3 regions of the Streptomyces sp. NPDC001415 genome follow, and region 3 is predicted to be linked to each of the others. Evidence: riboswitches for the same ligand, from Rfam matches in the RefSeq annotation. Region 3 holds a riboswitch; each other region holds the start of a gene.
What was found. Region 3 has a riboswitch for cobalamin ahead of ACWC2B_RS14840 (ribonucleoside-diphosphate reductase subunit alpha). Riboswitches for the same ligand answer to the same signal wherever they lie in the genome.
Positions count from the first base shown of each region.

Region 1: another riboswitch for cobalamin. It lies ahead of ACWC2B_RS00310 (HoxN/HupN/NixA family nickel/cobalt transporter); the one in region 3 lies ahead of ACWC2B_RS14840 (ribonucleoside-diphosphate reductase subunit alpha).
Region 2: another riboswitch for cobalamin. It lies ahead of ACWC2B_RS33670 (CbtB domain-containing protein); the one in region 3 lies ahead of ACWC2B_RS14840 (ribonucleoside-diphosphate reductase subunit alpha).

Region 1 is NZ_JBSFIE010000001.1:68,547-71,725, reverse strand. It holds gene ACWC2B_RS00320 (hypothetical protein) at 78-359, shown strand; gene ACWC2B_RS00315 (ArsR/SmtB family transcription factor) at 472-825, opposite strand; cobalamin riboswitch at 917-1,114, shown strand; gene ACWC2B_RS00310 (HoxN/HupN/NixA family nickel/cobalt transporter) at 1,144-2,256, shown strand; gene ACWC2B_RS00305 (ABC transporter ATP-binding protein) at 2,289-3,179, opposite strand, start outside.
Region 2 is NZ_JBSFIE010000042.1:18-3,196, forward strand. It holds gene ACWC2B_RS33665 (CbtA family protein) at 202-963, opposite strand; gene ACWC2B_RS33670 (CbtB domain-containing protein) at 984-1,205, opposite strand; cobalamin riboswitch at 1,243-1,402, opposite strand; gene ACWC2B_RS33675 (histidine phosphatase family protein) at 1,518-2,081, shown strand; gene ACWC2B_RS33680 (TOBE domain-containing protein) at 2,162-2,581, opposite strand; gene ACWC2B_RS33685 (hypothetical protein) at 2,820-3,077, shown strand.
Region 3 is NZ_JBSFIE010000009.1:115,325-118,503, reverse strand. It holds gene ACWC2B_RS14840 (ribonucleoside-diphosphate reductase subunit alpha) at 1-1,230, opposite strand, end outside; cobalamin riboswitch at 1,357-1,485, opposite strand; gene ACWC2B_RS14835 (Uma2 family endonuclease) at 1,601-2,188, shown strand; gene mctP (monocarboxylate uptake permease MctP) at 2,262-3,179, opposite strand, start outside.

The DNA.
Region 1 (3,179 bases), on a different contig from region 3:
GCCAGGGCCGATTGTCAGTGCCCCCCAGTAAAATTGAGGCAGTAAGTGAGGGTTCCCGACTGCCCAGGAGGATGCCCATGACCGCTGCCGTACTCACCTCGCACGCCCCGAAACAGTTGTCCCTCCAGCCCCTTCACAAGGTGCCGCTGCCCGCCGGGCGTCCGCGCGTGTGGTACGAGTCCCACAACCGGCGTCTGAAGGCCATGCGCCTGGCCATCGCCCTGCTCGACACGGGGGTGTACCGGCCGGAGCAGGCGCCCGACCGGAAGATACGCACCGTGGCCGCGCTCATCGGAGTGCACCCGCCGTCGGAGACGACCTGCCGGATGGTGCGCGCGCTGATCTACGACGGGCGCTGAGCCCCGCACCACGGCCCGGGTCACGCCTTCGGGAGGCCGCAGGCGTGACCCCGGTCGGCGCCAGGGTGTCCGGCGAATCCTGGCCGGAGCCCCAACTCCGTACGTCCGCCCCCTACTCCGCCCCGTACTCGTCGAGGAGGCGGGCGGTCGCCTCGTCGACCACCCGGTAGCGCACGACCCGGCCCTCCTTCTCACCCGCGACCGCCCCGGCCGCCCGCAGCAGCCGCAGGGCCTGCGAGACGGCCGGGTCCCGCATGCCCGTCGCCACCGCCAGATCGGAGACGGCGAGGGGGCCCGCCCGGTGCAGGGCGAGCAGCAGCGAAAGCCGGTTGGGGTCGGCGAGCAGCGAGAACCGGTCGGCCCAGGCCCGCACCCGGCCCGGGTCGCCGATCGCCGCGATGGCGTCGCAGACCCGGTGGCCGTCGATGGTGCGGTGGCCTGCGCGTTCGGCGGGGACGAGATGCATGCCGGACATCCTCGCAGGGCCACGCCCCGAGGCCCCGTGTGATCTTCGATACCTGCACAGGTGTGCAGCTGGGCAGGCAACTCCGCGGCGTCTAGGGTGGCCTGGCCGTGGTGTTCGGGAAGACCGGTGCGAAACCGGAGCGGCCCTCGCCACTGTGATCGGGTTCCCCGGGTTCCGGGGAGTCGCAGTCCCCTCGCGACGCCACTGGCCAGGATCCACCTGCCCGGGAAGGCCGGGACCAAGGCACCCACCCGTCAGCCAGGAGACCGGCCGCGGCATCTCACGAAGTGATCCACGAGGTGCTGGAGCGTGACCCGCATGACCCTGCCCGTTCGCACGTCCCCCGAGACGGGCGCCCCCGCCGCGCCGTCCTTCCACTGGCGGCGCGAGGACACCGTCCGCACCGCCGTCCTGCTCGCGGTGATAGCCGCCCTCCACGTCGTCGCCTTCGGCGTGCTGTTCCTCCTGGTGGCCCCCGAGCACTACGCGGTCGGCACCAAGACGTACGGCATAGGCCTCGGCATCACCGCGTACACCCTCGGCATGCGGCACGCCTTCGACGCCGACCACATCGCGGCCATCGACAACACCACCCGCAAGCTGATGGCCGACGGCAAGCGGCCCGTGTCCGTCGGCTTCTGGTTCGCGCTCGGCCACTCCAGCGTGGTCGTGGTCCTCACGGCGCTGGTGGCGGGCGGCGCCCAGCTCGCGGGCACCCTGATGAACGAGGAATCCACCACCCACCAGGTGATGGGCGTGGTAGGAACCACGGCTTCCGGCTCCTTCCTCTACCTCATCGCGGCGCTCAACCTGGTGGCCCTGTTCGGCATCCTGAAGGTGTTCCGGGCGATGCGCGCGGGTGCGTACGACGAGAAGGAGCTCGAAGCGCACCTGGACTCGCGGGGCTTCATGAACCGCATCCTGGGCCGCTTCACCAGGTCGATATCCCGGCCCGGCCAGATGTTCCCGCTCGGCTTCCTCTTCGGCCTCGGCTTCGACACCGCGACCGAGGTCACCCTGATGGTGATGGCCGGCACGGGCGCCGCCGCCGGACTGCCCTGGTACGCGATCCTGTGCCTGCCGCTGCTGTTCGCGGCCGGGATGAGCCTCTTCGACACGCTGGACGGCACGTTCATGAACTTCGCCTACCAGTGGGCGTTCTCGAACCCGGTCCGCAAGGTCTACTACAACCTCACCATCACCGGCCTGTCCATCGCGGTGGCCTTCTTCATCGGCACCATAGAACTCGTCGGCGTCCTGCACGAAAAGCTCGACCTCACCGACCCGGTCAGCGGCTGGATCGCGGACCTGAACCTGGACAACGTCGGCTTCGTGATCGTCGGCCTGTTCGTGGTGGTGTGGGCGGCGGCGCTGGCGTACTGGCGCCTCGGCAAGGTCGAGCAGAAGTGGGCGGCGGGCCCGGGCGCCTGAGGGGCCGGCCTTTTGCCCGGGCCCTGGTGCGTTTACGCACCCTCACGCGGCCCCGGCACTCCCCGGTCGTTCTGCAGCGTCCACAACTCCCTGAACAGGCCGTCGGCGGCGACGAGTTGGGCGAAGGTGCCCTCCTGGATGACCCGGCCCCGGTCGAGGACGACGATGCGGTCCGCGACGGCGACGTTCGCGAGCCGGTGGGTCACCAGAACCACCGCCCGGTCGCGGGCGACCGCCCGGAGCCCCATGAAGATGCGGTGCTCGGCGCGGGCGTCGAGCGCGCTCGTCGGCTCGTCCATCACGAGCAGCCCGGCCGGACGGTGGAAGGCCCGCGCGATCGCGATCCGCTGCCACTGCCCGCCGGACAGCTCCACACCCCCGAACCACTCCCGCGCGAGCAGAGTGTCGAGCCCGCTGCGCAGCCCGTCGACGACCTCCGCCGCGCCGGAGTGGGCGGCGGCCCGTCGTACCGACTCGTCGCCCCCGTGGGGCTGCCCCAGCGTGATGTTGTCGCGCGCGGACATGGGCCAGTGCGCGAAGTCCTGCGGCACGACCGCGGTCTGCCGCCACAGGGCCAGCGGGTCGCACCGCTCCACCGCGACCCCGTCCCAGGTCACCGCCCCTTCGCTGGGCAGATAGAGCCCGGTGAGGAGCTTGCTGAGGGTGGTCTTGCCGGACCCGTTCTCGCCGACGAGCGCGAGCACCTCGCCCTTGCGCACCTCGACCGTCACCTTCTCCAGGGCGGGCCGCTCGCTGCCGGGATAGCGGTACGTCAGCGACTCGGCCCGTACGACGTCCGGCGCGGGCGGCGCCAGCGTGCCGCGCGCCATCCGGTGCCCGCCGGCTTCCTCGATGAACTCCGCCCAGTCGTCGAGGTAGAGCCCGGTCCGGAACAGCCGCGTCCCGTATCCGACGACACCGTG
Region 2 (3,179 bases), on a different contig from region 3:
CGAGGACGCTCCGGCGCCTTGCGATCGCACGCACCAGACGCCCCGGCCTGATCCGGACGGGGTTCAGACACAGGCTCTGAGAGCCTGCGTCTGAACCCCCGGGCCGCCGGCGCCCGCGGCACATGCGGAAGGGCCCGCCGGATACTTCCCGGCGGGCCCTTCTCACAGCTCGACAGCTCGGCTGCCGAATCGCTCAACTGCCTAGTGCGGTACGGGAGTTGTGTGCTTGACCGCGTTGGTGTCGGCGGCTGCCGGGCGGGGTGCGAGGACCCGGTCCGCCAGGTGGCCGAAGACCAGCCCGAAGGTGGTCCACAGGGTGAGCTGGATGGCGAGCGCCGCGAGGCGGAACTGCCAGAGCAGCGTGGCGGAGAAGTCCTTGGGGACCTCGTTGACGGCCGGAAGGAAGGCGTAGGCCAAGCCGATGACCAGCGCGAAGAACGCGCCGGCGGCGATGGTGGCGTTCCAGTTCCCCAGGCGCGGCGCGAGGCGCTTGCCGAGGATCACGGTGGCGATGGACAGCAGCACGCCGAGCGCCATCATCAGGAAGTACAGCAGGGTGCGTTTGCCGATGGTGTCGGGTTCGCCGACGGACGGCGGGTTCGCCGGGTACTTCAGGAACGGCACCACGTAGACCGCGATCAGTGCGGCCGACGACAGCAGCAGCGCCGTCGCCCGCGGGCCGAAGCGGCCGATCCTGCCGAGCGCGAAGCAGAAGGCGAGCGCCGCGATGCCGCCGAAGGCGACACCGTAGACGAGCACGCCGGTGGCCAGGCCGCCGGTGGACTGCATCGTGCGGCTGACGGCTTCCATGCCGTGTTCGTGGGTGTGGGCGTCCTCGTAGGCGATGGCCGCGTCCACCCGCGGCTCGCCGAGGAAGTACGCGACGGCGAGCGCGAGCAGCCCGGCGGCCAGGCCGGCGAGCATGCCGCGCACGAGGAGGCCCCGTACGGTTGCGGAATTCATGAGGTCGGGTCCGCTGCCGGTCAGTGGCAGGGGAAGCCGAGCAGGTGACGGCCGTCGTGCACCCATTCGTGCACGTTCTCGCCGGAGAGGAGAGAGGTGGCGCCCTGTTCGGCGCCGATGAAGTAGAGCAGGACCAGCATCAGGATGCCGAAGAAGGCCGCCCAGGGGGCGATCGCGCCGATCGGCAGCTTTGCGGGTACGGCGGTGGGCATGCTGGTCGGCTGGGCTACGGACTGCGCCATGGCAGAACCTCCTGGGGGAACTCGCGTCCCATCTTGGTGGTGCACACGACGACGGCTACGGGTCTGACTTGCTCGGCGTTCCCCACTCCCGAGGGAGGTGGATGGTGCTGGGCATACAGTGGCGCGACCGTGCCGGATTCTCACCGGCTTCCGTCCTGCCGTCGTCATCAACGACGAGACGGTAGCGCGAAGCGGAGAACCGGCCAAGGGCGCACGGCGGGGGCGGGGGCGCGCGGACCGGCCGAACGCCCCTGATAACAGGCTGTTTGTGCCGGATTACCGCTGAATGCTGTCGGCTTGTCGAGGAGTGCGATGACCACCCGGGTGATGTTGATCTCGCCTGCGTTCAGCAGGGCGCTGCGGGAGGCGCGTTTCGAGGACGGCGGTCCGCTGGAGGCGTCGGGTCTTGCCCGGGCGAGGTCGGCGGCGGCCGGCCTGCCCGCCGCGGACCGGTCGCTGACCTCGCCGACCGTTCGCTGTCGGGAGACGGCGGAGGCGTTCGGCGGGGAGCCCCGTGTCGTTGCGGAGCTGGCCGGTCTGGACGTGGGCCGCTGGCGGGGCCGAGCCCTGGCCGAGGTGAGCGAGGCCGAGCCGGACGCGGTGGGCGCCTGGCTGACGGACCCGGGTTCGGCCCCGCACGGCGGCGAATCCGTACGGGAGTTGTGCGCGCGGGCGGGGACCTGGCTGGACGGGGCCTTCGCCGAGGGCGGTCGCACGCTCGCGGTGGTGGAGCCCGAGATCGTACGGGCTCTGGTGCTGCGGGCGCTGGGCGCGCCGGAGTCGGCGTTCTGGCGCATCGACGTCGCGCCGCTGACGGCGACGGAGCTGAGCGGCCGGGCGGGGCGCTGGAACGTGGGGGTGGGCCGGCCGCTCTGAGAGCTTGTGTCTGAACCCCGTCCGGACCCGGGCGGGGTTCAGACACAGGCTCTGAGGCGGGTGAGGGTCGCGTTCGGGGGTCAGGCGGCGGCGAGGGAGATCTCGGTCGACTTGATCAGGGCGACGACGGAGGTGCCGGCGGCCAGGTTCAGGTCGGCGACGGCGTCCTTGGTGATGGCGGCGGTGAGCCGGCCGCCCTGGACGTCGAGCTTGACGGAGGCCATGGCGCCGCCCGTGGCGACGTCCGTGATCGTGCCCGGGATCTGGTTGCGGATGGACAGGCCCGCCACCGGACCGGTGGCCAGCGCGACCTCGGTGGACTTGATCAGGGTCTTGACCGCGGAGCCCTCGGCGAGACCGAGCTCCTTGACGGCCTCCAGGGTGATCGCGGCGGTGATGTCCTGGCCGCCGTCGAGACGGACCCTGACGGTCGCCATGACCTCGCCGGGGGTGACGGCGGTGACGGTGCCGGCGATCTGGTTGCGGATGCTCAGGCTCATGAAGGGATGCCTCACGTAGGTGGTTCCGAGTTGTCAGGCTTTGGCTTGCAGCATGCTTCACGCGGTCGGTATCCGGGGGCTCGTGGCGAGGGGTGTCGCAGGTCTCCACACGGCTGATTGAGCCTCAGGTACCCGAATGGCAGCCTCGGTGAGCGCTGCGGGAGATATCGGATTAGCCTCCAAATTGAGCGCAAAGTGGATCTTTTGGTGATGCGCTCCACTGACCTAAGGAGGAGCAATGCGCAAGCTCTACAAGGCCGCTGTCGCGGCCGCCATGCTCGGGAGCATGAGCTTCATAGCCACCGGCACCGCCACCGCCCAAGGCGCAGAAGGCAGGGGTGGCCACCACGGCCATGGCTCCTACTGCAAGAGCCACGACCTGAACGTCGACATCCTCGGCCAGGTCGGGATCCTGAACGGCCTGCTCGGCAATGCGCTCAACGGTGAGGGCAATCCAGGTGCCCAGTTCGACGGCGTCGGTTCCTCCTGCGACTGAACGACCGTCACTGATCAACAGGGAATCGCGTAACAACAGGGAATCGCGTAACGCAGTTCGCTGAAATGGGGCTCGGCGTCCGGGGCACAAACCCGGCGCCGG
Region 3 (3,179 bases):
GTTGCCGGTCTGCGCGAGGGTGCGCATCATTCGGCCGTACAGGTCCCGGGCCGGCATGGTCTTCTGGGCGAGGCCGGCGGCCTCGGCCTTGCGGTAGGCGGCGTCGAACTCCTCGCCCCACAGGTCGACGAGCTCGGGCACGTCGGCCGGCGAGAACAGCGACCACTGGCCGTCGGCGTCGACCCGGCGCATGAACTCGTCGGGGATCCAGTGCGCGAGGTTCAGGTTGTGCGTACGGCGCTGGTCCTCACCGGTGTTGTCGCGCAGCTCCAGGAACTCCTCGATGTCGGAGTGCCAGGTCTCCAGGTACACCGCGGCGGCGCCCTTGCGCCGGCCGCCCTGGTTGACCGCGGCCACCGACGCGTCGAGCGTCTTCAGGAACGGGACGATGCCGTTGGAGTGGCCGTTGGTGCCCCGGATCAGCGAACCGCGGCCGCGGATGCGGGAGTACGAGAGGCCGATGCCGCCCGCGTGCTTCGAGAGCCGGGCGACCTGGTGGTAGCGGTCGTAGATCGAGTCGAGCTCGTCCAGCGGCGAGTCGAGCAGGTAGCAGGACGACATCTGGGGGTGCCGGGTGCCGGAGTTGAAGAGCGTGGGGGAGGACGGCAGGTAGTCCAGGCGGCTCATCAGGCCGTACAGGGACGCCACTTCGTCCAGGGCGCGCACCGACTCGTCCTCGGCGAGGCCGGACGCCACGCGCAGCATGAAGTGCTGGGGGGTCTCGACGACCTTGCGGGTGATCGGGTGGCGCAGCAGGTAGCGGGAGTAGAGGGTGCGCAGGCCGAAGTAGCCGAAGCGGTCGTCGGCGCCGTCGGCGAGGGCGGCGTCCACCAGGGCGTCGAGGCGGGCCGCGTGGGCGCGGACGAAGTCGGCGGTGCGGTCGGCGATCAGGCCCTCGCGGTGGCCGACGGCGACCGAGGCGGAGAACGACACCGCGCCCTGGGTCGCGGCCTCTTCGGCGATGGTGATCGTCAGGAGCCGGGCGGCGAGGCGGGAGTACGCCGGGTCCTCGGAGATGAGCCCCGCGGCCGCCTCGGTGGCCAGCTCGCGCAGCTCGGCCTCGTCGGAACGGGCGTTGCGGCCCCGCAGCGCGGCGGCGGCGACCCGGCCGGGGTCGGTGTCCGCGAGGTCGGCGGTGAGGTCCGTCAGGGTCCGCAGCAGCGCGGTCCCCGGGGCATCCGCCAACTCTTCGGTGATCGCTGAAGCGGGATCCGCAGGGGCGATGGTCACGTGGGGGCACTCCCTCGCTCGGCACGGGGCCCTTCGGAGGAGGCGTCGGCGCGCGTCGGGGCAGCCCTGAGCGCGTCGTCCACCGGCCCAACCGCGAGGCCCGGACGTCTGGCGTCCGGTTCGGTCGACCCGGACGCGCCATCGGCAGGTCATCGGACTCTGCCCGTACAAAGGGGTACGGGTCATACCGTTGCGGGACAGTTCCGGATTCGAACCGGATTCCCCTGCGGCGACAGCGAGGACGAGCATACATGTGGGGGACTCCGGATGCGGCAGCCCCCACATGTTGTGTCGGCCGCGATGTGGCGCCCCTGTGACGTACCTCTCCGCTATCGTCGGAGACAGCACCGTCGAGGAAGGTGAGCGAGGCATGACCGTGATGGCCGACCGCCCCCACATGCTGCCCGACGAATTCGAGGCTCTGGCGCGCATAGCAGCCCGCGAGAGGGAGGGAACGCGGCTCGAATTCATCAACGGGGTCATCAGGAGCAAGGCCATGCCCGACGGCGATCACAACCGGATCATTCAGTGGCTGCTCAAGGTCTGCATGCAGGCTCGGCCTGACGACCTCTTCCTGCACCCGGGACAGGGGATCAAGGCGGAGGAATACCGGACGGGGCGCGCCATCCCCGATGCGGTGCTGGCTCATCCGGATGCCTTCGTCGGGCAGGGCGATTGGGTCGACCCGGACCCCATTCTCATGGTGGTCGAGGTGACCTCGTGGGACTCGGACACTCACCGGCGGGACCACGTCGAGAAGCCTCAGGCCTATGCGGAGACGGGCATTCCCGTATACCTGCTGATCGACCGGGCCAAGTGCGAGATCTCCGTCTACAGCGAGCCCGAAGGCCGCCGGTACGCGAACGTGCGCACGCTGCCCTTCGGCAGGGACATCGAGTTGCCCGATCCGGTGGACATCACCCTCCAGACAGAGGTGCTCAAGGACTGGGTGCGCTGACCCCCGTACGCAGAAGGGCCGCCGCACCCTCCCCGGATGCGGCGGCCCTTCTGCGTACGCGTACGACCAGAACTCAGTGGGCCGAACCCGCCGTCGCCGGCGGGAGTTCCGTGGCCACGCCCGGGTCGCCGGCGTCCGCCGTGTAGTCCTCGGGCGAGGTCTCGTCGATGCCGTCGGGGGCCTTCGCCGCGCGCAGGATCACCGTCAGGACCACCGTCACCACCACGTTCAGGACGAACGCGGTGAGGCCGATGTAGCCGATCTCGCCGATGCCCGGGATCTCCTTCGAGGAGCCGCCGAAGTGCTTCTGCGTGGGCGAGGCCACCCCGTACGCGGCGAGCGTGCCGTACGCCATGCCGACCGCCCAGCCCGCGAGCAGCGCCCAGCGGTGGAACCAGCGGGTGAACAGGCCGCCTACCAGGGCCGGGAACGTCTGCAGGATCCAGATGCCGCCCAGGAGCTGGAAGTTGATGGCGACCGTCTTGTCCATGGTGAGGACGAAGACCAGCGCGCCGATCTTCACCACCAGCGAGACCAGCTTGGAGACCTTGGCCTCCTGCGCGGGCGACGCGTCCGGCTTGATGAAGTCCTTGTAGATGTTCCTCGTGAACAGGTTTGCCGCCGCGATCGACATGATCGCCGCCGGGACCAGCGCGCCGATGCCGATCGCCGCGAAGGCGACGCCCGCGAACCAGTCCGGGAACATGTCCTCGAAGAGCTGCGGGATCGCCAGCTGGCCGTTGCTGACCTTGACGCCGGCCGCGATCGCCATGAAGCCGAGCAGCGCGAGCAGGCCCAGCATCAGCGAGTACAGCGGCAGGATCGTGGTGTTGCGCCGGATCACGTTGCGGCTGCGCGAGGACAGCGTCGCGGTGATCGAGTGCGGGTACATGAACAGCGCGAGCGCCGAGCCGAGCGCGAGGGTGGCGTACGTCCACTGGCTCTTCTCGCCGGGCGCGATCGCCCCGGTGGGCTTGCCGCCGGGCGGGCC